Regions from separate parts of the Agrobacterium vaccinii genome, predicted to be linked through region 2. Evidence: predicted binding sites of a transcription regulator. Region 2 holds the regulator's gene; each other region holds the start of a gene.
What was found. Region 2 encodes PhoB, which activates phosphate uptake and scavenging genes when phosphate is short. Its sites were predicted from a motif close to TGTCATNNANCTGTCAT; they were not measured.

Region 1: the regulator PhoB is predicted to act here: its motif matches at 2,419-2,435, upstream of HRR99_RS06020 (esterase-like activity of phytase family protein).
Region 3: the regulator PhoB is predicted to act here: its motif matches at 3,759-3,775, upstream of HRR99_RS00340 (DUF1045 domain-containing protein).
Region 4: the regulator PhoB is predicted to act here: its motif matches at 4,056-4,072, upstream of HRR99_RS14985 (alkaline phosphatase).

The regions. Positions count from the first base shown of each region.
Region 1 covers NZ_CP054150.1:1,167,224-1,174,394, forward strand. The annotation lists gene lon (endopeptidase La) at 1-1,739, shown strand, start outside; gene hupB (DNA-binding protein HupB) at 1,941-2,216, shown strand; gene HRR99_RS06020 (esterase-like activity of phytase family protein) at 2,488-4,686, shown strand; gene HRR99_RS06025 (VOC family protein) at 4,874-5,512, shown strand; gene HRR99_RS06030 (GNAT family N-acetyltransferase) at 5,664-5,978, shown strand; gene HRR99_RS06035 (mandelate racemase/muconate lactonizing enzyme family protein) at 6,033-7,166, opposite strand; gene kdgD (5-dehydro-4-deoxyglucarate dehydratase) at 7,163-7,171, opposite strand, start outside.
Region 2 covers NZ_CP054150.1:265,575-272,745, forward strand. The annotation lists gene pstC (phosphate ABC transporter permease subunit PstC) at 1-291, shown strand, start outside; gene pstA (phosphate ABC transporter permease PstA) at 288-1,610, shown strand; gene pstB (phosphate ABC transporter ATP-binding protein PstB) at 1,684-2,499, shown strand; gene phoU (phosphate signaling complex protein PhoU) at 2,585-3,301, shown strand; gene phoB (phosphate regulon transcriptional regulator PhoB) at 3,413-4,096, shown strand; gene HRR99_RS01355 (cold-shock protein) at 4,610-4,819, shown strand; gene HRR99_RS01360 (hypothetical protein) at 5,068-5,289, shown strand; gene HRR99_RS01365 (DUF6481 family protein) at 5,326-5,715, shown strand; gene HRR99_RS01370 (GcrA family cell cycle regulator) at 6,129-6,665, opposite strand; gene HRR99_RS01375 (aspartate aminotransferase family protein) at 7,101-7,171, shown strand, end outside.
Region 3 covers NZ_CP054150.1:61,104-68,274, reverse strand. The annotation lists gene HRR99_RS00360 (glucokinase) at 1-21, shown strand, start outside; gene HRR99_RS00355 (ABC transporter ATP-binding protein) at 140-1,897, shown strand; gene dapB (4-hydroxy-tetrahydrodipicolinate reductase) at 1,921-2,748, shown strand; gene HRR99_RS00345 (2,3-bisphosphoglycerate-dependent phosphoglycerate mutase) at 2,770-3,405, shown strand; gene HRR99_RS00340 (DUF1045 domain-containing protein) at 3,869-4,567, shown strand; gene HRR99_RS00335 (alpha-D-ribose 1-methylphosphonate 5-triphosphate diphosphatase) at 4,564-5,700, shown strand; gene phnN (phosphonate metabolism protein/1,5-bisphosphokinase (PRPP-forming) PhnN) at 5,697-6,296, shown strand; gene HRR99_RS00325 (Ldh family oxidoreductase) at 6,297-7,171, opposite strand, start outside.
Region 4 covers NZ_CP054150.1:3,095,777-3,102,947, forward strand. The annotation lists gene HRR99_RS14970 (FtsX-like permease family protein) at 1-1,006, opposite strand, end outside; gene HRR99_RS14975 (ABC transporter ATP-binding protein) at 1,008-1,688, opposite strand; gene HRR99_RS14980 (hypothetical protein) at 1,691-2,155, opposite strand; gene HRR99_RS14985 (alkaline phosphatase) at 2,241-3,998, opposite strand; gene dnaK (molecular chaperone DnaK) at 4,353-6,257, shown strand; gene dnaJ (molecular chaperone DnaJ) at 6,344-7,171, shown strand, end outside.

The DNA.
Region 1 (7,171 bases), 900 kb from region 2:
AGCGCGAATATTATCTGAACGAGCAGATGAAGGCGATCCAGAAGGAGCTTGGCGACGGCGAGGATGGCCGCGACGAGATGGCCGAGCTGGAAGAGCGCATCTCCAAGACGAAGCTTTCTAAGGAGGCCCGCGAAAAGGCGGATGCCGAAATGAAAAAGCTGCGTCAGATGAGCCCGATGTCTGCCGAATCGACTGTCGTTCGCAACTATCTCGATTGGTTGATTGGTCTGCCATGGGGCAAGAAGTCCAAGATCAAGACCGACCTGAATGCTGCTGAATCCGTTCTCGAACTCGATCATTTCGGCCTCGACAAGGTCAAGGAACGCATCGTCGAATATCTCGCCGTGCAGGCCCGTGCGACGAAGATTCGCGGCCCGATCCTATGCCTTGTGGGTCCTCCAGGCGTCGGTAAAACGTCGCTTGCCAAGTCGATTGCCAAGGCAACCGGTCGCGAATATGTCCGCATGGCACTGGGTGGCGTTCGCGATGAGGCGGAAATCCGCGGTCACCGTCGGACCTATATCGGCTCCATGCCTGGCAAAATCGTTCAGTCGATGAAGAAAGCCAAGAAGTCCAATCCGCTCTTCCTGCTCGATGAAATCGACAAGATGGGCCAGGATTTCCGTGGCGATCCGTCGTCCGCTCTGCTGGAGGTCCTGGATCCGGAACAGAACTCCACATTCATGGACCACTATCTCGAAGTGGAATATGACCTGTCGGACGTCATGTTCGTGACCACGGCCAATACGCTGAACATTCCTGGCCCATTGATGGACCGTATGGAAGTCATCCGTATCGCCGGTTACACGGAAGACGAAAAGCGCGAAATCGCTAAGCGTCACCTGCTGCCAAAGGCCATCAAGGAACATGCGTTGCGCCCGGAGGAGTTCTCCGTCAGCGACGATGCTCTGATGGCCATCAGCCAGCAATACACCCGTGAAGCAGGCGTTCGTAACTTTGAGCGCGAATTGATGAAACTGGCGCGTAAGGCCGTGACCGAGATCATCAAGGGCAAGTCGACATCCGTTGCTGTCACCGCCGCCAACATTCAGGACTATCTGGGTGTGCCGCGCTTCCGCCACGGCGAAGCCGAGCGTGAAGATCAGGTCGGTGTCGTCACCGGTCTTGCATGGACCGAGGTGGGCGGCGAGTTGCTCACCATCGAAGGCGTCATGATGCCGGGCAAGGGTCGTATGACCGTGACCGGTAACCTGAAGGAAGTGATGAAGGAATCAATTTCAGCTGCGGCGTCCTATGTCCGCTCGCGCGCGGTTGATTTCGGCATTGAGCCTCCACGTTTCGACAAGTCTGATATCCACGTTCACGTGCCAGAAGGTGCGACACCGAAGGATGGTCCATCTGCCGGTGTGGCCATGGCCACCGCAATCGTGTCGATCATGACCGGTATTGCTGTCGATAAGAATGTTGCGATGACGGGTGAAATCACTCTTCGTGGTCGCGTTCTGCCGATTGGCGGTTTGAAGGAGAAGTTGCTTGCGGCGCTTCGTGGCGGCATCAAGAAGGTGCTGATCCCCGAAGAGAACGCGAAAGACCTCGCCGACATTCCCGATAACGTGAAAAACGAGATGGAAATCATCCCGGTTTCGCTCATGGGAGAGGTGCTGAAACATGCGCTGGTCCGCATGCCTGACCCTATCGAATGGGATGGTAGCATCGAGACGCCGTTGATTGCGACCGTTGAAGGTGTGGACGATGGCGGCCAGACAATCGCACATTGAGATGTGACTGACAGGTCTGGTGCTAATTTAGCACAAAAACGTTGAAAGGCTGGCAGAAATGCCAGCCTTTTTTGTGAAAAGATTGCTGGACCCCTTGTTTTTCAGGCCATTCCAGCGCTTTTGGGTGGCGGTACGCGAATAGATAAGTATTCTGCGCCAATCCAATTTGAGTCGTTTCAAACCATTGAAAGGGGTGGAAACATGAACAAGAACGAGCTCGTTTCTGCAGTTGCCGAAAAGGCTGGTCTTACTAAGGCTGATGCCGCTTCTGCCGTCGACGCAGTATTCGAAACCGTCCAGGGCGAACTGAAGGCCGGTGGCGACATTCGTCTCGCTGGCTTCGGCAGCTTCACCGTAAGCCGCCGCGAAGCCTCCAAGGGCCGTAACCCATCCACGGGTGCAGAAGTCGATATTCCGGCTCGCAACGTTCCAAAGTTCTCTGCAGGCAAGGGCCTGAAGGATGCTGTTAACTCCTAAGTTTCCGGGAGCTGTCTGCGCCTACGGCGTGGCAACAGTGTTCAGGTATACCAGGAATGAATTTGGCTCTTTGCTCAATTGAGCGAAATGACGCCACTGAAATGCTAAAAGCCCGGCTCTGTCCGGGCTTTTTGTTTTCAGGTGAGTTCCTGCTATCGATCTTTGATTACAATACGCCTCATATTCTTTAGCGCTTTCTGATTGTCATGCGCCCGTCACGTCCATGTCGCAAAAGCCATCATGCATTTTTCAATGCCATGAAGGGGATACCATGACATTTCGCTTTTCCAGTGCCGCGCTTACCGCTGCCCTGTTTGCATCCGCCGCCTTTCCAGCCGCTGCCGAGCAGGTCTTTAACCGCGTCGCATCCTTTCCGGTCGCTCTCAATCTGCCCGCTGACAAGGACCAGAAAACGATAACCTCGGCGGAAATCGTCACTGCCAGTGAAGATGGCAACACGCTTGTCTACTCCGACAGCCCGCTTGGTGGCATCGGGTTCATCGACATCAAGGATGCCAAGGCCCCGAAGGCGCTTGGCGCGCTGATGATGGATGGCGAACCGACATCGGTTGCCGTGTCGGGCTCCAAGGTTCTTGCTGGCGTCAACACCTCCGAGAGCTACGTCAAACCATCGGGCAAGCTGGTGACGGTCGATATCGCCACCCGCAAGATCGAAGCCAGTTGCGACCTTGGCGGTCAGCCGGACTCGGTTGCTATTTCTCCTGATAAGAGCTTCGTAGCGATTGCCATCGAAAACGAGCGCGACGAAGAGGTCAATGACGGCGCGCTTCCGCAAATGCCTGCCGGTTTCCTTGTCACGATCGGCCTGAAAGATGGCGCACCGGATTGCTCGACGCTGAAGAAGATCGATGTCACCGGCCTTGCCGAAATCTCCCCTGAAGATCCAGAGCCGGAATTCGTTTCCATCAATGCCAATGGCGAGATTGCTCTGACGCTTCAGGAAAACAACCACATCGTCATCATCGACGGCAAAAGCGGAAAAGTGACCAGCCACTTTTCCGCCGGTACGGTTGATCTGAAGGGCATCGACACCAAGACCGATGGCCAGTTGAAATTCACAGACAGCCAGGATGCGCGCAAGCGCGAGCCGGACGCCGTGAAATGGCTGGACAATGACCGCATCGTCATCGCCAACGAGGGTGACTGGCAGGGCGGCTCACGTGGTTTCACCATTTTCGATAAGACCGGCAATCTTCTCTATGAAGCCAATTCGTCCTTCGAACATGCCGTCGCAGCGCTCGGCCACTACCCGGAAAAGCGTTCCAAGGCGAAGGGCATCGAGCCTGAAGGTCTTGAGACCGCGACGTTCGGTAATGATAAATATTTCTTCGTTCTGGCCGAGCGCGCATCCGTCGTTGGCGTTTACAAAGATACCGGCGGCCAGCCACAACTCACACAGATCCTGCCATCGGGCATTTCGCCGGAAGGTGCAGTCGCCATTCCCTCCCGAAACCTGCTGGTGACAGCCAACGAGGCCGATCTGGTCGAGGATGGCGGCGCCCGCTCGCATGTGATGATTTATGAGCGTGCGGAAGGCGAGGCGGCTTATCCACAGCTCACCTCTGCCACCGTTGATGGCGCACCCATCGGTTGGGGCGCTCTTTCCGGCCTCGTTGGCGATGCGGACAAGGATGGTATTCTCTACGCAATCTCCGACTCGGTCTACGGCAACCAACCCTCGATCTACACCATCGACGCCACCAAGAAGCCTGCAGTGATCACCAGCGTTCTGCGCGTAAAGCGTGACGGTCAGCCTGCGCAAAAACTCGACATGGAAGGCATCACGCTGGATGGCAAGGGCGGCTTCTGGGTCGCATCCGAAGGCAACAGCGAAAAGCTCGTTCCGCACGCGCTTTACAACATCAATGCCAAAGGCGAGATCAAGGCCGAGATTGCTCTTCCAAAAGAATTGCTGGAAGGCGAAACCCGCTTCGGTTTCGAAGGCGTGACGTTGATCGGCAAGGGCGATGACGCAACGCTTTGGATGGCCGTTCAGCGCGAATGGGGCAAGGCTGAAAAAGGCAAGGTTAAGCTCGTCTCCTACAATCTGAAGTCCAAGGAGTGGGGTGCCGTGCACTATCAGCTTGATAAGACCGATGACGGCTGGGTCGGCCTATCCGAGATTACCGCGCACGGCGACAACGTCTATATCGTCGAGCGCGATAACCAGATCGGTGACAAAGCTAAGATCAAGAAGCTCTACAGCGTCGCAATCGCTGACCTGAAGCCGGGCAAGATCGGTGGTGAACTGCCGCTCGTCAAAAAGACCGAAGTGCACGATTTCCTGCCGGACCTGAAAGCCCAGACCAACGGTTATGTCGTCGACAAGCTGGAAGGCTTCGCCTTCGACAAATCCGGCAAGGCGTTCGCTGTGACAGACAATGATGGCGTTGACGATTCGTCCGGTGAGACTTTGTTCTTCCCGGTCGATATCAAGGGGACGCATTAAGCGCGAGGCGGATGGCCGGGATGTTGATATCTCGGCATCAGGACGACATGAGAAGTCAGCATTGATATTGAAGCGCTCGCAATCGACAGGTTGCGGGCGTTTTTATTGAGGGACATATTGTCACCACGCATTTTGGCAGCCACTGCTGCGCCGTCTATATTTGCAACAGATGCATTGGAATTCACGCATGCTGAAGCTCGACCACCTTACAGTCATCGCCCCGACCTTGAGCGACGGGGTTTCGCATGTCGAAAATTGTCTCGGTGTCAGCGTGCCCTTCGTGACGAACCACGAATATATGGGCACCCACAATCATCGCCTTCAGCTGGGAAATTCCATCTATCTCGAGATCGTGGCTCTCGATCCGGTTGGCAAAACGCCTGGTCGTGCGCGCTGGTTCGGTCTCGACAATCAGGAGAAAGTGAGAGCAGACTGGAATGAAGGGCGCCGTTTACGAGGATGGGTTGCCAATACGAATGCGATCGATCCTGTCGTTGCACGGCATGGCGCAATTCTGGGCGAAAAGGTCTCGCTGCCGGATGACGATCCAACTTTCGACTTCGCCATTCCCAGGGATGGTGCACTCCCTTTGGACGGCGTCGCTCCCTCAGTGATCGACCATTGGGGAGACGACGCCTATGTGGCCTTAATTCCCGATCTGGGCGCGCGACTTCGCTCTCTCACACTTGAGCATCCCGACCCTGCCAGCATCGGGGCCCTTTACCGCGAACTGGGAGTCGATCATCCACCGATTATTGTTCAAAGTCCGTCAATCCGCTACCGCGCCCTCATCGACACACCCAGTGGATTGCGAGAGCTGACCTGAACCGGAAGAAACTCGAGGGACAGAATATTTGCCAATACGAATTGAGATAGAAAGCCAGCCCCATGAGCAAGACCAGCGTCGCATCGATGACGGGCTGGACATATTCAATTTCGCAAAAGCCGGGCCGGACAATCCGCAGGATTTATGGGTTATGGCGCGGGACGCCAACGAAAGCCTGATCGGCGGCCTGAAAGGGCGTTCAACCTATGCCTGGCTTTTTATCGACTGGCTGTGGGTTTCATCCGAGGTGCGGGGGCAGGGCGTCGGCGCGAAACTCATGAAGAAGGCAGAGGATGCCGCGCAGCAACGTAAATGCCTTGGCGCTTACGTGTCTACGTTCAGTTTCCAGGCACCGGAATTTTATCGTCGGATCGGCTATGAGGATTTTGGACGAATCGAGGACTTTCCGGTCGGCCACGCCTGCATTTGGCTCAAAAAGACTTTTAACCAGCCAGAAAACGCGTGAGGCCCGCTTGGAAGGATAGTGTCAGGTGCCGGGTGTGCAACACCCGGCCTCTCGTTAGTCCTTCAAAGCATACTTTTCCAGCGCATCCCGGTTGATCTCGATCCCGAGACCTGGGCCATCCGGTATCTGCACCACGCCATCGACGTGATCCAGCGGGCTGGTCAGCACGGCCTGGCGGTACGGATTCTCCGTGCGGTCGAATTCCAGAATTGGCGGACGCGGGTTGCGGCGGGCAGGGTCCGGTGTCAGTGATGCCATCAATTGCAACGCGGCTGCGATGGCAACACCCGTGCCCCAGACATGCGGAACGACGCGCACGCCATAGAGGCTTGCTAGATCGACGATGCGTTTCGTTTCTGAAAAGCCACCAGCACCGGCAAGGTCCGGTTGGAGAATATCAACGGATCGGCTTTCCAGTGGCGCGCGCATGCCGTAGCGGCCGTGCCAGGTTTCGCCACCGGCAACAGGGATGGGTTGACCGGCTCGCACCGCCTGATAGGCTTCCAGTTGTTCCGGCACCACAGGCTCTTCGAACCAATCGATGCCGAGAGGAGCCAGCGCCTTGCCGACCTCGATAGCCTCGAGCGCGTCGTATCCGTGATTGGCGTCGATCATGATGCGGACATCGGGACCGACGGCTTCGCGTGCAGCACGGATAACGGCTATGTCTTCGGCCACATCGAAGCCGATCTTGATCTTGACGGCGTGGAAGCCCTGCTTTGCGTAGCCCGCAACCTCTGCTGCCACATCGGAAACGGCATCCACACCATCCTTGCGGAAGGAGCCCGTTGCATAGGCCTTGACGCTTTCACGGAAGCGCCCACCCAGCAGGCGGGAGATGGAGGTGCCGAACCGCTTGCCTTTTATATCCCAGAGCGCAATGTCGATGCCGCTCAGTGCCGTCACGGTTAGACCGCGTTGGCCCTGATCCCGCAGCAGATTGTAAAGCTGATGCCAGATGATTTCGATATCGAGCGGGTCTTTGCCAATCAGGTGAGGGGTGTAAGCGGCAACGACAGCGGCGTTAGGCTTGGCCGGGCCAAGGCATTCGCCCCAGCCCACGGTGCCATCATCGCAAATAATTTCCACGAGGCAGTGAATACGCCGGTCGAAGCGCATGGAGGCGCTTTCGAAGGCATGGCCCAGCTTGTAATCCAGCAGATGCGTGCGAACCGCTTCTATCTTCATGGCTT
Region 2 (7,171 bases):
GCTCTTCCCGGCATCGTCGGCGCCATTCTGATGACTGCTTCGCGCGCCATCGGTGAAACGATGATCGTGGTTCTGGCCGCCGGTGTTGCCGCACGCCTTCAGATCGATCCGTTCGAGCCGATGACGACGGTCACCGTCAAGATCGTCAGCCAGTTGACGGGCGACCTTGAATTCACGTCGCCGCAGACACTGGTTGCCTTTGCGCTTGGCATCACCCTGTTTGCCATCACGCTTTGCCTCAATATCTACGCGCTCTATATCGTGCGCAAATACCGGGAGCAGTACGAATGACCGAGGTCGTTACTCCGGGCGTCATCGCCCCCGCCGCAACGAAGAAGGTCCGTCGCGATATCGGCATCAAGCGCCGTTACGCCTCAGAGCGCCGCTTTCGGACCTATGGTCTGGCGGCCATCTCCTTCGGCCTGCTGTTTCTGTTCCTGCTTCTCTGGTCCGTCGTCGGCAAAGGCTACACGGCGTTCCAGCAGACCATGATCACCGTTCCGGTCGAGTTCTCGCAGCAGATCATCGATCCCGACAATGTCCGTGCCCAGAACCCCGGCAAGCTGATGACCGCGAACTATCCCGTGGTTGCCCGCAATGCGGTGGCAAAGGCACTCGGCGTGTCCTTGGATGATCGTGATGCCCTGAAGGCCGTGAATGCGATGATCTCCGACAGCATCCGAGGACAGCTTCGCGATCTGGTGGTGGCCGATCCTAGCGTCATCGGTACCACGCGCACCGTTGCCCTTCTGGCATCCGGCGATCTCGACAGCGTGGTCAAAGGTCAGGTCGATGTTTCCGTCAACGAACAGAACCGTCGCATCTCCGACCAGCAGCTCGGCTGGGTCAAGCAACTGACCGATGCGGGGCAACTGGCCAAGGAGTTCAACACCGGCATCTTCTTCAACGGCGCATCCAGCCGTCCAGAGGCCGCAGGTGTCGGCGTGGCGCTGATCGGCTCCTTCTATATGATGCTGATCGTTCTGGTGCTGTCCCTGCCCATCGGTGTCGCCGCTTCCATCTATCTGGAAGAATTCGCACCGAAGAACCGCCTGACGGACCTGATCGAGGTCAACATCAACAACCTCGCAGCCGTTCCGTCGATCGTCTACGGTCTGCTCGGCCTGTCGGTCTTCATCAACTTCATGGGCTTCCCGCGCTCGGCCTCGCTGGTCGGTGGTCTGGTCCTGACGCTGATGACGCTGCCGACCATCATCATCGCCACACGTGCGGCGCTGAAAGCCGTACCGCCATCCATCCGTGCTGCGGCCCTTGGGCTTGGCGCATCGAAAATGCAGACGATTTTCCACCACGTGCTGCCACTGGCCATGCCGGGAATTCTCACCGGCACCATCATCGGTCTGGCGCATGCCCTAGGCGAAACCGCACCGCTGCTGCTCATCGGCATGGTCGCCTTCGTCGCAAATTACCCGACAACGCCGATGGACCCGTCCACGGCACTGCCGGTACAGATCTACATGTGGGCGAACGAAGCAGAACGTGCCTTTGTCGAGAGAACATCAGGCGCTATCATCATTCTGCTCATGTTCCTCGTCGTCATGAATGTTGGAGCAATCCTGTTGCGCCGCCGCTTCGAGCGTCGCTGGTAAGCATTTCCTGAAAAACCGGTCTCCGGTTTTTCCTCTGGACGTGCGATGTAACGGAAACCGGGAGCTTGAGGCTATGAATATGTTGTCGGAAGCAGCAGTTGAAAAGGCGCTGGACAAGAAAATGAATGAAGTAACATACAAGATGATCGGCAAGGACGTTTCGGTCTATTACAGCGAGAAGCGTGCCCTCTACGATGTGAACCTCAATGTTCGCGAAAACACCGTGACGGCGCTCATCGGCCCGTCCGGCTGTGGCAAATCGACATTCCTGCGCACACTGAACCGCATGAATGACACGATCGATGGCTGCCGCGTTGCGGGTAAGATCACGCTCGACGAAGAAGACATCTACGATCAGACCATCGACGTGGTTGAACTGCGTGCCCGTGTCGGCATGGTGTTCCAGAAGCCCAACCCGTTCCCCAAGACGATCTACGAAAACATCGCCTACGGCCCGCGCATCCATGGTCTTGCCCGCAACAAGGCGGATATGGACCAGATCGTCGAGTCCAGCCTTCAGAAGGCCGGTCTGTGGAACGAAGCCAAGGATCGTCTGCACGAATCCGGCACCGGCCTGTCCGGCGGTCAGCAGCAGCGTCTGTGCATCGCCCGCGCCATTGCCGTTTCGCCCGAAGTCATTCTCATGGACGAGCCCTGCTCGGCGCTGGACCCGATCGCAACTGCTAAGGTCGAGGAGCTGATCCACGAACTGCGCGCCAATTACACCATCGTCATCGTCACCCACTCCATGCAGCAGGCTGCCCGTGTTTCGCAACGCACGGCCATGTTCCATCTGGGTCACCTGGTGGAAGAGAACGATACGGACAAGATGTTCACCAACCCGGATGACCAGCGCACGCAGGACTACATCATGGGTCGCTTCGGCTGATTGGCCGTAGGTTTAATCATTCGCGCCAAACGCTGGAGCCCTACCGGGCTTGCGAAAAAGCGCATCGAAACTGGAGAGTTCGAACATGCCGACACATTCGCATATCATGTCCGCCTACGATGAAGAGCTGAAGTTCCTGACCCGCCGTATCGCCGAAATGGGCGGTCTGGCAGAGCAGATGTGTGCCGATGCGGTGCGCGCGCTGGTCAACTCCGACGCGGCTCTAGCCCAGAAGGTCATCTCGGACGATACGATCCTCGATCACGCCGAGCGCGAGATTGGCGATAAGGCTATCGTTACCATTGCAAAGCGTCAGCCCATGGCGGCGGACCTTCGCGAGATCATCGGTTCGCTGCGCATCGCAGCCGATCTGGAGCGCGTGGGCGATCTGGGCAAGAACACCGCCAAACGTGTCATCGCGGTTGCCGGTACGGGTGTTCCGCGCAAGTTGGCGCGCGGTCTGGAGCATCTCTCCGAACTGGCTCTGGTGCAGCTCAAGGAAGTGCTCGACGTCTACTCCACCCGTTCCGCGGAAAAGGCGCAGGCCATCCGTGAGCGTGACGAGGAAATCGACGCCATGTACACGTCGCTGTTCCGCGAACTTTTGACCTACATGATGGAAGATCCGCGCAACATCACGACCTGCACGCACCTTCTGTTCTGCGCCAAGAACATAGAGCGCGTGGGTGACCACGCCACCAATATCGCCGAGACCATCTACTATATGGCAACCGGCAGCCAGCCGGAAGGCGAGCGTCCCAAGGACGACAGTTCCAACACGCTCGGTGCGATCACCGAGTAAGCCTCGTCGCATCGGCCCGATCCGTTCGGTCGGGCCGGATGCGTAAACCCACATGCCAATGCGTCCTTGCGGGCGCATGGCGTTCTCCCAAGATGGGCGGAGTCCTGAGCTATGGTGCCGAAAATCGCAGTTGTCGAAGACGAGGAAGCCCTCAGCGTTCTTCTTCGATACAATCTGGAATCTGAAGGTTACGACGTGGACACCATTCCGCGTGGCGACGAGGCGGAAATCCGTCTGCAGGAGCGAACCCCGGATCTTCTGATCCTCGATTGGATGCTTCCAGGCGTTTCCGGCATCGAGCTGTGCCGCCGCCTGCGCATGCGCCCGGAAACGGAGCGACTGCCGATCATCATGCTGACGGCCCGTGGCGAAGAGAGCGAGCGCGTACGCGGCCTGGCAACCGGCGCCGACGATTACGTAGTCAAGCCGTTCTCGACACCGGAACTGATGGCACGAGTCAAGGCCATGTTGCGCCGCGCCCGCCCGGAAGTTCTGTCATCGCTGTTGAAATGCGGCGATATCGAGCTGGACCGCGAAACCCATCGCGTCCATCGCAAGACGCGCGAAGTGCGTCTGGGGCCGACCGAATTCCGCCTGCTGGAGTTCCTAATGGTATCGCCGGGTCGAGTCTTCTCGCGCTCACAGCTTCTCGACGGTGTCTGGGGCCACGATATCTACGTGGATGAACGCACCGTGGACGTCCACGTAGGCCGTCTGCGCAAGGCGCTCAACTTCTCCAACATGCAGGATGTCATCCGCACCGTACGCGGCGCTGGCTACTCCATGGAAGCCTGAGAGCTTCAATACGCTCTGCGATGACGCCAATTGAGGCGTCATCAGCTGCGCCGAAATGGACGGCGTTCTCTATGAAATTGCAGAAAGCCAAGCCAAACCAAAGCCTGATGCATATCCCCGGCCATATATTTTCTACCTCTTTGACGGCTCCGAATGACGCTTATGGAGGGTGATTGTCCGGCGTGCAAGAGGCGAGGGCGGTCTGGTATTTGTTCAGCGAAATCAGTTATATCGGAGATATTGATCGTCGATTTGAATGAACAGTGAATAGGATTCCAAGTCGAATTTCAAATGACTGTCGCTGACGCCAAGAACAGGAATTTTGAAAATTAAGTTTGACTAGCTCGCCATAAACCTCTATCAATACGTCATCGATCTTTTGCTTGCTGAGCTTTGGTTACCGCGCGATTAGCACCGCGCTTTGAACTAACACTTCCTTTCAAAAAAATCGCTATATTCGCACACAGGGCACCTGTCCTGTGATCTGTAACTTATGCTTTGAAAGGGTTCATTATGACCACAGGCACAGTAAAATGGTTTAACTCCACCAAGGGCTTCGGCTTCATTCAGCCAGACAACGGCGGCGCTGATGCATTCGTGCACATCTCTGCTGTAGAGCGTGCAGGCATGCGCGAAATCGTAGAAGGCCAGAAGCTGAGCTACGATCTTGAGCGGGACAACAAGTCCGGCAAGATGTCTGCCTGCAATCTTCAGGCTGCTTAATACGGAATCTACTTTCCTTTGACCACGGATGTACTGGCACTGTTGAAAGTATGAGACCAACCGAGGTCAGGCAACGTTGCCTGGCCTTTTTTTGTGCCGCATGTCGGCCAGTCCCTTTAGGCGTCCATAAGCGTGTCGCACGAAATGTGCAGCAGTTTTGCGATAATGATATGCTTGAATGGACGCGAGGCGCTCTGAGCCAACCACTTCACATCCCGTTTAGGTCGATGTGACAGAAAGGGAATTCCATGACAGAAACGTATAGCAAGTCTCGCCAGCAGGCGGAGATCGCTTTCGGTGCGGCGCAATCCCAGTTTTTCGCCAAGGGCCATGCGGTTGACGAACTCAACTCGATCGCTCAAGCTCGTGATGAAAAGACGCTTCGGCTGCGTGAAGCGCGTCTTGCCAAGGAATTGCAGGACAGCACCACGCCTAAACCCACCCCTTCAAAGCGTGTCAAGAAATCCTGAGCCCGATCAGGCTGACACTTTCACTGGAGTAGAGATTTGAAAAATACTAAAAACGTGAAGAACAACGATCTTTCTGACCGTCGCAGCGCCGCTGCCGACGCGAAGGCAGCCCTTCTTCAGGCCTATCGTGCCGCCAAGGAAGCTGCCGAACCTTTGCGCGAAGCCAAGCAGGCCGAACGTATTGCCGCAGCAGAAGCCCGTGAGGCACGCCGTGCAGAGCGCGAGCAGCTGAAGCTGGAAGAGAAGAAGCAGGCCGAAGCTGAAAAGCTTCAACGCGAAGCTGAAATCGAAGCCGCAGCCAATGCTGAAGCCGAAGAGCGTAAGCTCGCCGAGAAAAGCCGCGTTGCCCGCGTGATCGAAGACGAAGCAGCCCGTAAGGCCGCGCGTGACCTTCGCTACGCCAACCGCAAGGCCCGCCAAGGCTGATACTGATAGCGCCACGGGTCCTTCGGGACGTACCAAGGGCGCTGTGAGTTTACATCGACATTGTGCAGTCTGAAAATCGATTTCGGTTTTCAGACCGATGCTTTGAAGTGCTGCGCGTCCAGCAGGGATGCGCCGCTTCGATCTTGATCAAAGTGATCACGGCTGCGAAAGCCGTTGCAATTTTCGCCCCCAATCCCGCAGTTCCCACCGTTTGCAACGTCCGAGCATCCCTCGGACGATCACAATGCTGAGTTTTCGCGACGCTGTCGCCGACGAGCGAGGCGGCGCCTTCCCGACATTAAAACCGTAAGACGGACATCAACCGTGATGGTCTATCGGCCAGCGAATGTATGATCTAAAACGAAAAAAGCGGGCCCTTTGACCCGCTTTTCGTCGTCAATGTCTGGAAGCAATCAGGCGCGGCGGCGTTCGCTCACCGGCTGGTACGCCATCTTTGCGTGGAACTTGCAGTAAGGAGAGGATTCCGACGCGTCGCAGCCGCAAAAATGGAAGTCATCCTTCAGCGGATCGCCAACCGGCCACTTGCAGGTGCGTTCCGTCAGTTCCGTCAGCGTCAGGCGAAGCGATGTCGGCAGCGTGGCGTTGCTGACCGGTACGTATTCGAGAACCTGCGCGGTATCCATGTCCATCTCGTCCTTCAGCGCGGTTGCGCCTGCGGTGCGGATGTTGGGACGGGAAGGGGCGACGCGTGCCTGAAAATTGGCGGCGCGTGGAGCAGCCGTTGCTGGCGCTGCCGGGCGCTTGGCGGCAGGACGTGTGGTTGCAACCGTGCCACCAGCCTTGGCGCGGCCAGGCAGGTTCAGACGGTGCACTTTGCCGATGACTGCGTTACGGCTGACACCGCCCAACTGGGCAGCGATCTGGCTGGCGCTCAGGCCTTCAGACCACAGTCGTTTCAGTCTCTCGACTCGTTCATCAGTCCAGTTCATGCCGTTTCTCCGCTGGTCGCGAAGGCAGAATCATTCTGCTATGCCGTGGAGCAAACCACGCGCAGAGTATCCGCCAGATTGTAGGTGACTAGGTCCGCCGCTTGCGATCTAGTAATTGAGAGTTAACCTAATCGTCGGCAGACTCCGTGACAAGAGTCGGGAGAATCATCTGGAATCGATTTTCCGGTTTTCCCCAACTTGCTGTGTCCAGTGAGTCAGAAAAGCAACACACTGAGGGCCATCGTGACGTCATCCCACCTCTTGGAAGTGCCGGGAAATGTGGACATTTGTTGACATCCTCGGGCGAAGTGACAATAGTGCGCTCGCAGTTACAGGGATACCCCAAGCCGCCGCGAGGCGGCATTTTTGATTTTCAGGCACGGTATAACCGATAAGCCCTATTGACAGCGCGTTTGCGCAGGGAGTGATGCAGCCATGGCCGACACTGTGCTCGAAACTGGGCCATTGTTCGATACGTTTTCCAGAGCCCCTTTGCGCTTCGAGCG
Region 3 (7,171 bases), 200 kb from region 2:
CGCTGGCAGCACCCAGGGTAAAGTCAGGACTGGTCAAATCCGGCCCGAGTGGATATAGACGCCGCTTGAATGGGCGGCATGTCCGCCGCAACCGCACAAGGTGGATGAACGCTTGAAGACCGCCAAAAAACGGCATCCTATGGATACCGATACCATCACGTCAGTCCTGAAACGCATTTTTGCCGAAAATGCCCGTGATCATATGCGCGGCTATGCCTTTGCGATTTTCTGCCTACTGGCCGTCGCTGGTACAACCGCGTTCACAGCGTGGATCATGGATTCCATCATCAATGAGGCCTTCGTCAACCGACGGGCCGATCTTGTCTGGATCATCTGCGCATCCATCTTTGCCGCATTTTTCATCCGCGGAATAGCGACTTACGGCCAGTCCGTAGCCCTCTCAAAGATCGGCAACAATATTGTCGCGCGCTATCAGAAGCGGCTCTATTCCCACCTGATGACATTGTCGGTTGGATATCTGAGCGAGTCTCGTTCCGCGCACTTGGCAGCCCAGGTCAGTCAAAATATCGGCGGCATTCGCGATGTCATGAATCTGACAGTGACGACGGTTGCGCGCGATCTGCTCACCTTCATCGCGCTGGTCTGCGTGATGATCATAAAAGATCCCATCCTTTCCATCGTCATTGTCTTCATCGCCCCGCCGCTCGTGCTGGGACTACGCTACATCTCCAAGCGACTTCGTAGCGCAACGCGCGATGCCGTTATCCTCAACAGCCGCGTTTTGGGTGCCATGCAGGAAACGCTACAGGGCATTGCCATCGTCAAAGCCTTCACGATGGAAAAGCAGCTGGAAACCCGTGTCGATGCGGTGATCGATTCCGCCGAATCGCGTGCCAACCGCATCGCACGGCTGACCGAAAAAAGCGCGCCCTTGACCGAAACCCTTGCTGGTCTCGCGGTGTCAGGTGTTCTTGCCTATGCCGCATATCGTGCGATCTATGACAATGTCCCTCCGGGCGCTTTCTTTGCCTTCGTAACGGCGCTTCTTCTTGCCTATGATCCTGCACGCCGTCTTGCACGCGTTCAGATTTCGCTGGAACGCGCTGTCGTCAACGCACAGATGATCTACGACATTCTCGATATGGAGCCGGTGCAACGCCAGAAGCCCGATGCGCAACCGTTGAAGATTTCGAATGCGACGGTGGAATTGCGTGACGTGGTCTTCTCGTACAAAGACGGCGGCCCGATCCTGCGTGGCGTGAGTTTCATTGCAGAGGGCGGTAAGACGACCGCTCTCGTGGGTCCATCCGGTGCCGGAAAATCAACGATCATCAATCTCATTCCGCGCTTTTACGATCCAAGCGCCGGTACGATTCTGATCGATGGCCAAGATATCGCCGATGTCACGACCATGTCCGTCCGCCAGAACCTCGCTTATGTCTCGCAGCAGCCCTATCTCTTCGAAGGAACGATCCGCGATAACATCCGCTATGGCAGGCCCGAGGCAACAGATGCGGAGATCGAAGAGGCAGCACGGCTGGCCTTTGCGCATGACTTTATCCTTGCCCAGCCACAAGGGTACGAAACGGCGGTCGGCGAAAACGGCATGACGCTCTCCGGCGGTCAACGCCAGCGCCTGTCCATCGCCCGCGCTCTGGTCCGCAATGCACCGATCCTGCTACTGGACGAAGCGACATCAGCGCTGGATACGGAGTCGGAGGCCGTGGTGCAAAAAGCACTCGATACCGCAATGACGGGTCGCACGGTCATTGTGATTGCGCACCGTCTGTCGACCGTGGTCAAGGCTGACAAGATCGTGGTGATGAACGAAGGACTGGTGGTGGAAGAAGGCGTTCACGAGACGCTTGCGCGGCAGGAAGATGGTCTTTACGCTCGCCTAAACAATCTTCAGGCGACGGGCGTTCGCGGTCTTTGAACGAAACCTACAGGTAGGGCAGTATGAGCGGCAATGGCATGAAACTGGTGGTGGTCGGCGCGGCTGGACGGATGGGTCAAACCCTGATCCGTCTGATCCACGAAACGCCGGGTGTCCAGCTTCATGCCGCCGTCGAGCGCGAAGGCTCACCCTTTATCGGTCGTGATGCCGGTGAGATTTCCGGTCTTGGTCCTATCGACGTTGCAATAACAAGCGATGCGCTCGAGGCTTTCGTTCATGCCGAGGGGGTCATCGATTTCACCTCGCCCGCTGGCAGCGTTGCTTTCGCGGGTCTTGCCGCGCAGGCCCGCATCGTCCATGTGATCGGCACCACGGGATGCTCGGTGGCGGATGAGGAGAAGTTCGAAGCGGCGGCCCGCCACGCCCGCGTCGTCAAATCCGGCAATATGAGCCTCGGCGTCAACCTGCTCAGCGTTCTCACGCGGCAGGCGGCAAAAGCGCTGGACGCCAATGGCTGGGATATCGAAATTCTCGAAATGCACCACAAGCACAAGGTCGATGCCCCCTCTGGCACTGCCCTGCTTTTGGGCCAGGCGGCTGCGAAAGGCAGGGATATCGACCTCGCATCCAATTCCGTGCGCGTGCGTGATGGCCACACAGGCCCTCGTGAAAGCGGGACGATCGGCTTTGCGACATTGCGCGGCGGGTCGGTCGTCGGCGACCACTCGGTTATTTTTGCCGCAGAGGGAGAGCAGGTCACGCTCACCCACCACGCGGCAGACCGCACGATTTTCGGGCGCGGCGCCATCGCTGCTGCCGTCTGGGCGCATGGGCAAAAGCCCGGCCTATATTCCATGCTGGACGTTCTCGGTCTGGCGAAAGACCAATAATCAACTCGGAGAGCAATCGATATGAGCGGAACCCTCGTCCTCGTTCGTCACGGTCAAAGTGACTGGAACCTCAAGAACCTCTTCACCGGCTGGCGCGACCCCGATCTAACGGAGCTTGGCGTTGAGGAGGCCAATGCAGGCGGCAAGGCACTTGCCGATTACGGCATCAAGTTCGATATCGCCTACACCTCGTCGCTCATCCGCGCCCAGAGAACCTGCCAGATGGTGCTCGACAATGTCGGCCAGCCTGACCTCCAGACCATTAGGGACGAGGCGCTGAACGAACGCGACTACGGCGATCTGTCCGGTCTGAACAAGGATGATGCGCGTGAAAAATGGGGCGAAGACCAGGTTCATATCTGGCGCCGTTCCTACGATATTCCACCTCCAGGCGGCGAAAGCCTGCGCGACACCGGTGCCCGCGTCTGGCCCTATTACCTGACGGAAATCCTGCCGCGCGTGCTGCGTGGCGAAAAGGTTCTGGTTGCCGCCCACGGCAATTCGCTGCGCTCGCTGGTCATGGTGCTGGATAAGTTGAGCAAGGAAGAAATCCTCAAGCTCAACCTCGCGACGGGTGTTCCCATGGTCTACAAGCTGAATGAGGATTCCACCGTTGCTTCAAAGGAAGTGCTGGGCGATATGTCCGCCGCGCATTGATATTGCGCAGAAACAAAAAAGCGCTGCAATTTAAAGCTTGCGGCGCTTTCGTTATTTTATAGGCAATATAGTCGGAACGATTAAGCACAATAAAAAATATTGCGCTGTGACTGACTTTAAAAATTACGATGTTCGCCGAACCAATAGGCGCAACCTACGCTTGATGCGGCAAATACTGTAAAGAACAGTGCGACGAGAATTCCGATTTCCATGAGCCTGTGCTCCTTGCATCCGTGAATACTTGCAAGACTAACGCACAATGTTTGAAGAAGTTTCATCTCGATTTCGGAGACCATCCAGCAAGCTGGCCACCTCACCCTAAAACGCATCCGCCACGCGGAGTTTTTCGGCTCTATCATCATTCCGTCACGTAGAGGCTCTAATTCGCTCTTGCGGCCTTGCTTCGCCAGGGCGAGTCATTCCAGATACTATCCTGATCCTTGATACCGAAAGTGCGACCAACGTGCGCTACGCCATCTATTTTACACCCGCCGAACATGATGCCCTCACCGAAAAGGCATCTCGATGGCTGGGGCGCAACGCGTTTTCCGGTGTGACCCATAATGAACACGAGGCCTATGCGGATATCACCGCCGAGCCACGTCGGTACGGTTTCCACGCCACGCTGAAAGCACCCTTCGAGCTTTCCGAAAAGCGCCGCGAAGCCGATCTTCTGGCCGCCCTTCACGCTTTTGCCGCGACACGGCATACCCTAGACATTCCTACACTGGTGGTTGGTTCTCTGGGGCCGTTCTTCGCGCTGGTGCCGCAAGCGCCCTACCAGCCGCTTCAGGATTTTGCAGCTGACGTCGTGGATTACTTCGATCCTTTCCGTGCGCCATTGTCCGACAGCGACATCGCGCGCCGCAGGCCGCAAAACCTCACGGAAAGCCAGCGGCAGAACCTCTCTCTCTGGGGCTATCCGCATGTCATGGATGATTTTCGTTTCCATATGACGCTGACCGGGCCGGTGGATGAGGTCGAGCGCGACCATATGTCGACGGTTCTGACGATGACTTTTTCCGAGTTTACAGATCGTCCACTCACCATTTCCGGGCTTGGTCTATTCATTGAAAAGGCGCGTGGCGAGCCCTTCATCGCTCACACGTGGTTGCCACTTGCCGCGCCGAACGCAGATGATACGAAAGAAGCGACAGCATGACCGAACAGGTATTCTCCAACGCCCGCATCGTCCTAGAAGACGAGATCATCCAAGGCTCGGTTTTGATCCGTGATGGCGTGATTGCCGATATCAGCGAAGGCGCATCACGTATGGGCGAGGACTTCGAAGGCGATTACCTCATCGCCGGACTGGTGGAACTCCATACAGACCACCTCGAACAACACTATTCTCCCCGTCCCGGTGTGACGTGGAACAAGATTGCAGCCATTCAGGCCCATGATGCGCAGGTGGCATCGTCAGGCATCACCACCGTCTTCGATTGCCTTCGGCTTGGCTCGGATGAGGATGGCGGCTTTGCCCGTGGCGAGATGCGCGACATGGCGGATGCCATAGAGCAGGCCCAGAGCGAAAATCGGCTGCGGGCCGATCATCTTCTGCATCTTCGCTGTGAAGTCGCGTCTGCCGATGTGCTGGATCATTTCGAAGACTTCGAGAGCGATCCGCAGGTCAAGCTGATTTCGTTGATGGACCATTCGCCGGGCCAACGGCAATTCCAGACCATGGATCAGTATGTCGTTTTCTATCAAAAAAAACGTGGCCTCAGCGACGAGGTCTTCAAGGCGTTCGTGGATCGCCGCGTCGCGGCGTCGACAAAATACTCCACCAAGCACCGCGACTACCTCTCCGCGCAGTGCTTGGCACGCGGCATAACCATTGCCAGTCACGACGATGCTACGCTGGCGCATGTCGATGAGGCCATCGGTCACGGTGTGAAGCTGGCCGAGTTTCCCACCAGCGTCGAAGCCGCCAAGGCATCACACGGTGCAGGCATGAGTGTTTTGATGGGTGCGCCGAACATCGTCCGGGGCAAATCCCATTCCGGCAACATCGCCGCGCGAGATCTCGCCGAGATCGGTGTTCTCGACGTCCTGTCGTCCGATTATGTCCCATTCAGTCTGCTTCATGCACCTTTCCTTCTGGCGGATCAGGTCGAAGGCATGACCCTTCCAAGGGCGCTTTCCATGGTGACCGCGACACCGGCCCGTACGGTGGGGCTTGCCGATCGTGGCCGCATCGCCCCCGGTCTGCGAGCCGATCTCGTGCGCGTCCATCGGGACGATGGCGTGCCCGTTGTTCGTTCCGTGTGGCGACAGGGCAGGCGCGTGGCATGAGTGACCCTGCCCCGACTTCCACTCGTCTTTCTCCGCGCTCCGGCGTGATGATCGTGGTCGTGGGACCAAGCGGCGCGGGGAAAGATACGATTATGGACTTCGCCGCAGGCCGGTTTCGCGATCGCGACGATGTCCATTTCGTGCGCCGCGTCATCACCCGGGACAGCGATGCGGGAGGGGAAAATCATGACGCTGTCAGCGATGAGACGTTTGCGCGTCGTCTCGCGGAGGGCGAACTCTGCGTGTCGTGGCAGGCTCATGGTCTCAGTTACGGTATTCCGGCATCGGTGCAGAACAAGCTTGCCGCAGGCAACATCGTCATCGCCAACGGTTCACGCTCCGCGCTAGGACATTTCAAGGCTGTTTTTCCCAACTTGACAGTCGTCAATGTCGTCGCCACCCCTGATGTTTTGGCCGCGCGGCTTGAGGGTCGCGGTAGAGAAAGCCGTGACGACATTCTTCGCAGGCTGCAACGCAGTTCACTCGATGTCCGTGGTGATTTCGATGTCGTCACGATCGACAACAGCGGCGCGCTGGAGACAGCGGGCACCGCTTTCGTCGAGTTGCTTCAGCACCACATCAGCGCCCGGCGGTGATCACAGGGTTCGTATCTCGGCCATGATATCGTCGTCGATGACGATGCCATATTCCAGTGACTGCTTGCGAATGCCCTGGCTTCTTCGCCCCGGCAAACGCGCATTTTCCTGTCCCTCGATCTCGGCTGCCATCAAGGCCAGTCGCTTGGCAAAGATATGATCGCCCGCAATCGTCGGGTCGATGGCGATGATGGTATGTCCAAGCGACGGCGCAGTCCCGGTATCATCCAGCAGCGATGATGCCTGAAAACCGAAATTGCCACCGGTCAGCCCTGCGGCCATGACCTCCACCATCAAGGCAAGGGCGGCACCCTTGGCATCGCCCGCAGGCGACATCGTGCCCTTGATCGCTTCATCCGGGTCGGTCGTCGGGCGCCCGCTGGCATCAAGCGCCCAATCATCGGGTATCGTCTCACCCTTCTGCCGCGCCGCCATGATTCGTCCCCGTGCGACCTTGGAGAGCGCCAGATCGATGACGAGCGGGTCAGCGCCTTCAACCGGTGCCGCAAATGCGATGGGGTTGGTGCCATAGAGCGGCTTTATTCCGCCCCAAGGCGCCATGGATGCCGGTGCATTCGCAACCATGAAGGCGACAAGACCCTGGTCTGCAAAACGCTCGACCGTCAACGCCATCACGCCGGCATGATGTGATCTGCCGATGACCCCCAGCGCGATGCCCTGAGTGCGCGCGATGGCTGGCAGCCGCTCGACGACCATATCAATAGCCGGATAAGCGTAGCCGTGACCGGCATCGACGCTGAGAACCGCAGGACGCGGCTGCGATGCAACGGGCTTCGCCTGACCGTCGATCTTGCCGACGCGTAACTGGCTGATATAGGCGGACAATCGGCGAATGCCGTGACCGCCCTGCCCTG
Region 4 (7,171 bases), 310 kb from region 2:
GTTCCGTCCATACGATCAGCGATATGGAGGAGCGTGGCGCTCCAAACGCGCGCAGAGCCCCGATCTGCTTTCGCCTCTGCACGATATGCGTCAGGGTGACGAGAATGAGCGATGCCGCGACCAGCAATTGCGCGCCGATTGCCACGATCGATAGCACCTGACGCGCATCCCCCAACGTCGCGTAGAGTTTCGTCAGCACTTCGCCGGGGAAAACGGCAAGTGTGTTGCCCTGACGGTACTGCTGTCTGAGCTTGTAGGCATCTGCAATGGATTTGGGCTTCACCAGAATGGCAGGAACACCGGGCGTATCGGCATCGAAAACCTCGTTCAGCGCATCGTGGTCGTGCCCTTCGTGACCCTCTTCGTGGGCCTCGGCACCATGCTCGTGTGCATGATCATGATCGCCCATGCCATGGATGTGCCATACGGAACTGATGGGGACGAGGATCGCCCTGTCCCACGGCGTGCCCGTGGGTTTCAGTTTGCCCTGAACATGGTAGACGATTTCAGTATGCGTATGGCCACCTTCTTGCGCACTGCCATGCATAGGCTTGATTTCAGCACCCAGTGGCAAATCCACCGCAGAGCCGATGACGGCATCTTCGCCATCTGCAAAACTCTGGCCTTCCACAAAGCCGCCGGAGGTGTTTTTGATCAAGGCGGTCGTGGTTCCCACAATAGGATAGCCGGCAAAGGAATCGCCAAAGCCGACCGGCCCGGCCCACGCGACGCGGGGATCTGCCGACAGCGCGGCCAGCGTTTGACCGCTGACGAGTGGCAGTGGCGCAGCCTGAAGGAAAACGGACGACAGAACGAGCTGGGTTTCGCTACCTGCCGCACCGATGACGAGATCGAACTTATCGGCAGCGCGCGCCGAGCCCAGCCGCAGCGCCCGTTCCTGTAAGGTGACGGTCGCGCCCAGTCCAGTTGCCATCGCAACCAGAATGACGACGATGAGTGATCCTGCCCATAGACGCTTGAGGTCTGAAACTATAAAACGCAACATATCAGGGTTTCCCGGCGGTGTCGGTGACAACACGCCCATTGGCGAGCTCCAGACGACGGTCCAGCCGTTCCGCTAGACGCCGGTCGTGGGTGATGACGATCAGGGTCGAGCCCTCTGCCTGGGCAAGATCGACCAGCAATCCACCGATGGCCTCGCCATTCTCAGGGTCCAGGCTTGCGGTCGGTTCGTCGGCAACGATGACACCCGGCTTTCGCAGCAGCGCACGGGAAATGGCCACGCGCTGCATTTCACCGCGCGACATGGTGTCGATCTTCTGGTCGGAGCGCGACAATCCGGTCTTTTCGAGCAGCGCTGCTGCGCGTTCACCTAGTTCTTTCGACATGCTGCGGGCCAGACGCACAGGCAAAAGCACGTTCTCTAACGCGGACAGGCCAGACAGAAGGTGGAAGTCCTGCATCACGAGCCCGACGTTTTCGCCACGCCAGCGGTCTCGTCTGGTCTCGGTCAGGTCGCCGATGCTTTGCTCGCCCCATGTGACGCTGCCCTGACGTACCCGTTCCAACCCCGTGATGACGTTGACGAACGTGCTTTTGCCCGAGCCGGACGCACCTGTGATCGACAGTTTTTCGCCCGCCGAAACCACGAGATTTTCAATGGACAGAACGGGTGCTGCGAGCCCCGGATAGGATACGGACAAGCCGGATATTGTTAGTGGCAGCATGATCACGAAACCCTGTACTGAGCGTCGCGGATACGCACGAGACTGACGAAGCCCGTTTCTGGGTCCGTCCATGATCCGCGCTCCAGCATGCCCGTCACTTCGATCGTGGTGCTGGGCTGCACGAAGGTCTGTTTCTCGGAGAGGTAGACGACGACGATGTTATCGGGCCAGTCGGAATCCGATGAGCAGAATGGGCACAGCGCCATGGGAATTTCGGTCAAAACAAAAAAGGCCGCTTCGGCCTTCAACGGCGGCGCCATGAAACCCTTCATGCGGATTTCCTTGCCGGTCAAGGCCTTGAGCTTTTCGGAAAACTCAAGTCCCAGCACGCCGATCTTGCCGTACATTTCATCGAAGGTGAGGGGAGATGGCGCAGCAGCGGCCTGCTTCGTGCCGAGTGCAAAGGCTGCCAAACCGGCGAGTTGAAACGACTGCCTGCGTGTGAAAATGGCTTTGTAAGGCGCCATGGCGGTCTCCGATGAATAGGTCTGTAACAGGGCGACCCGGCCTGTATGATGCAGACCGGGTCGCTTTATCTGGCTAAGCCGTTTTTTACTGCGTCTGCTTTGTGCCAAGCGCGAAGGTATCGGCCAACACGCGGTAAACATCGCTCTGTTCCATGTAGCCTTTGAACTCTTCCGAGCCGGGGCCGGTGGACTGAAGCACGATGTCGTCGACTGCGTGAACGCCGCTGTCGCCGTCCTTGGGAATGTTACCCTGTACGAAGACGGCGCCGGGAACGTTCTTGTAGGCTTCGTTGGCGATATATTCCTTCTTCTCGTTCTGGATTGCCGGAACGAAAGGACCATCCATCTTCGGACGGAATGTTTCGTAATGGTCAGGGCCATTATTGGCGTTCAGGAACAGGCGGCGGGTCACATCGATCCGGTCTGGGTAACCGTCACCGTCCTTGTCTTCGTAGTTCGGGAAGCCTGCTTCGGCATAGGTGCCGACCTTGGCGCGCATTTCATCGCCCGGCTTTTCGTCATCGACGGTGCCGATGATGGAAACGCCATGCGTATGGTCACCGGTAACGACGATCAGCGTATCAGGGTTCTTGGCAGCGAATTCGCGGGCGACGCCAACGGCCTTGTCGAATTCGATGGTTTCGACAACGGCGCGATCCCAATCCAGCGGGTGGGACATCTTGTCGATGTTGGCAGCTTCAACCATCAGGAAGAAGCCGTCTTGATTTTTCGAAAGCTCACCCAGAGCGGCCTTGGTCATATCGACCAGACCTGGCTGGTTCGGAAACTTGTCGACGGTGCCCTTCTTGAGGAAGTTGCGGTCGAGAAGCGTGTCCATGTTGCCGGTGTGGAAGAGGCCGAGAAGCTTGCCGGTGTTGGAACCCTCTGCCTTTTCAAGCTCGCTCTTGTCGGTGGCAAGCGTGTAGCCTGCGTCCTTGAAGAGCTTGATGTAATCCTTGTCGTCCTTGCGCTTGGAGCCGGGGATGTCCTTGCTGAGGAAATAGGCCGAGCCGCCGCCCAGGACGACATCTGGCTTTACGTCGAACATCATGCCGGTGATTTCGGCCTTGTCGGCACGCTTGCGGGTATGGGAGACGATGGCCGCAGGCGTTGCATCCTGCAATTCGGATGTCGTCACGATACCGATGGACTTCTTGGTCTGGCGGCGCAGCGCCTCACCCATTGTCTCGACCTTTGGATCGTCAAGGCTTGCAGGCGTGCGGTCGCCATAAACGCCAAGCGCGTTTACAGGCGCCTTGTGGCCGGTCATGTAGGCCGACATGGTGTTGGCGCTATCGGTTGCGACAGCTTCTGTCGACGATGTGCCGATGAAGGCCATGCGGTCCATGTCGTCCATGTTGAGGCGACCGTTCGCCTTGCCTTCGGTCATGCCCTTGGACATGATGCGGGCGGCGGTGCGGTGCGCAACCGACAGGCCATCGCCCAGCAGGAAGATGATGTTTTTGGCCTTTGGCGTTTCAGGGGTGCCATAAACCGTCCAAGTGACGTTTTTGGTTTCGGAACCTGCAGAAACCTCGATCTTGTAGTCACCCGCCTTGGCGATCTTGAGACCGCGCAAGCTGACGGCGGAGCCAAGAACCTTGTCTTCCTTGCCTTTTTCTTCAGCTGTGAAGGTCACGTCCGAGCCGAAGACGGTCTTGTAGTCCTGGCCGTTGACGGTGATCTTGACGTCTTCAGCCTTTACAACGTTCTTGAATTCGACTTTGAAGTCGAAGGGAGAACCGACCAGAATCGTTGCACGATCAAGCGGATAGACGGTTGCTGCCTGTGCAGCGCCGGCAAGCACGGTGGTCGCGACGAATGCAGCGATAATTTTGCGCATGATAACCTCGAAGGAGTTATGTTTTATGAAAAAGCTCCCCGCCTATAGGCACCGCGCATGACACTGAAATGACGATCGGCGCGAATCCAACGGGTGCTTCGCAACCCCGCGTTTTTTCATTCCTGCCGCGTTGAAAGGCGCTCAGGGTGCGTCATCTGTTTTATGCAAGCTTTATTTCTTCATTTTTTGGTGCAATCGACGCGTCTATCCGCCTTGCAGCGGGAAAAATCGCTCCTTATATACCCCCCAGACAGCAGCAAGTTTGCTGCACAAACCGGAAGACCATCCAAGTCAAGGAGTTGTCAGTGGAATGCCTCCCGGGGTTCCGACAACTCGCTTCAAGGAGAGAAGAACATGGCAAAAGTAATCGGTATCGACCTTGGCACGACCAATTCCTGCGTTGCAGTGATGGACGGCAAGGACACCAAAGTTATTGAAAACGCGGAAGGTGCACGCACGACCCCTTCCATGGTTGCATTCAGCGACGATGGCGAGCGTCTGGTCGGCCAGCCTGCAAAGCGTCAGGCCGTCACCAATCCGACCAACACATTGTTTGCCGTCAAGCGCCTGATCGGTCGCCGTTACGAAGACCCGACTGTCGAAAAGGACAAGGGCCTCGTTCCGTTCGAGATCGTCAAGGGCGACAATGGCGACGCATGGGTTCAGGCACAGGGCAAGGGATATTCCCCTTCGCAGATTTCCGCGATGATCCTTCAGAAGATGAAGGAAACCGCTGAATCCTACCTCGGTGAAAAGGTCGAAAAGGCCGTCATCACCGTTCCAGCCTACTTCAACGACGCACAGCGCCAGGCAACCAAGGATGCAGGCCGCATCGCTGGTCTCGAAGTTCTGCGCATCATCAACGAGCCGACGGCTGCGGCCTTGGCTTACGGCCTCGACAAGAAGGAAGGCAAGACGATTGCCGTGTACGACTTGGGTGGCGGTACCTTCGATATTTCCGTTCTGGAAATCGGCGATGGCGTTTTCGAAGTAAAATCCACCAACGGCGATACCTTCCTCGGTGGTGAAGACTTCGACATGCGTCTGGTCGAATATCTGGCCGGTGAGTTCAAGAAGGACCAGGGCATCGACCTCAAGGGCGACAAGCTTGCGCTTCAGCGCCTGAAGGAAGCTGCCGAAAAGGCAAAGATCGAACTGTCGTCTTCGCAGCAGACCGAAATCAACCTGCCCTTCATCACGGCAGATGCGACCGGTCCGAAGCACCTGACGCTGAAGCTGACCCGCGCCAAGTTCGAAAGCCTGGTGGACGATCTGGTTCAGCGCACCGTTGCACCGTGCAAGGCCGCGCTCAAGGATGCTGGCCTGACGGCAGCCGAAATCGAAGAAGTCGTTCTCGTTGGCGGCATGAGCCGCATGCCGAAAGTACAGGAAATCGTCAAGCAGCTGTTTGGCAAGGAGCCACATAAGGGTGTGAACCCGGACGAAGTGGTTGCCATGGGCGCCGCCATTCAGGCCGGCGTTCTGCAGGGTGACGTCAAGGACGTGCTGCTTCTCGACGTGACGCCTCTGTCGCTCGGTATCGAAACTCTGGGTGGTGTCTTCACACGTCTGATCGACCGTAACACGACGATCCCGACCAAGAAGAGCCAGACCTTCTCGACCGCCGAAGACAGCCAGTCTGCCGTGACGATCCGCGTCAGCCAGGGTGAGCGCGAAATGGCTGCCGACAACAAGTCGCTCGGTCAGTTCGACCTCGTTGGCCTGCCGCCAGCACCACGCGGCGTTCCGCAGATCGAAGTGACCTTCGATATCGACGCCAACGGCATCGTGCAGGTTTCGGCCAAGGACAAGGGTACCGGCAAGGAGCAGCAGATCCGCATCCAGGCCTCTGGTGGTCTGTCCGATGCGGACATCGAAAAGATGGTGAAGGACGCCGAAGCCAACGCTGAAACCGACAAGAAGCGTCGTGCGGGTGTGGAAGCCAAGAACCAGGCCGAAAGCCTCATCCACTCCACCGAGAAGTCGGTGGCGGAGTATGGCGACAAGGTTTCCGAGACGGACCGCAAGGCCATCGAAGACGCCATCGCTGCGCTGAAGACCTCGGTTGAAGCATCCGAGCCGGATGCCGATGACATCCAGGCGAAGACCCAGACGCTCATGGAAGTGTCCATGAAGCTGGGTCAGGCTATCTACGAAGCACAGCAGGCTGAAGGCGGCGAAGGTGCTGCCGAAGGTCACAAGGACGACGTGGTCGATGCGGACTACGAGGAAATCAAGGACGACAAGAAGTCCGCATAAACGTGGCTTTTGAACTCCAATTGATGCTTGACTGAAATCCGGCTGCCTCGTGCAGCCGGAAATCCATTTCCGGGGCTTGTTAATTAATGGCGAAAGCAGACTTTTACGAAACACTTGGCGTTGGCAAAGCTGCCGACGAAAAAGAGCTGAAAAGCGCCTTCCGCAAACTCGCGATGAAGTACCATCCGGACAAGAATCCGGGTGATGCCGAATCCGAGAAGAAGTTCAAGGAAATCAACGAAGCCTATGAAACGTTGAAGGACCCGCAGAAGCGGGCAGCCTACGACCGCTTCGGCCATGCGGCTTTCGAACAAGGCGGCATGGGCAATGCAGGCGGCGGCTTCGGCGGCGGTGCGAGCGGTGGCTTTTCCGACATCTTCGAAGACATCTTCGGCGAGATGATGGGTGGCGGACGTGCGCGTCGCTCCAGCGGCGGACGCGAACGCGGTGCCGATCTGCGCTACAACATGGAGATATCGCTGGAAGAGGCCTTTGCAGGCAAGACCGCGCAAATTCGCGTTCCGACCTCGATTACCTGCGATGTCTGTACCGGTTCCGGCGCAAAGCCCGGCACACAGCCCAAGACCTGCGGAACCTGCCAGGGCTCCGGTCGCGTGCGCGCAGCACAAGGGTTCTTCTCGGTGGAACGCACCTGCCCAACCTGTCACGGTCGCGGCCAGACGATCACCGATCCTTGCGTGAAGTGCCATGGTCAGGGCCGTGTGACGGAAGAGCGGTCGCTGTCGGTCAATATTCCAGCCGGTATCGAAGACGGTACGCGCATTCGTCTGCAAGGCGAAGGCGAGGCAGGCATGCGCGGTGGCCCCTCGGGCGATCTCTACATCTTCCTGTCGGTACGACCTCACGAGTTCTTCCAGCGTGACGGTGCCGATCTCTATTGCGCTGTACCTATC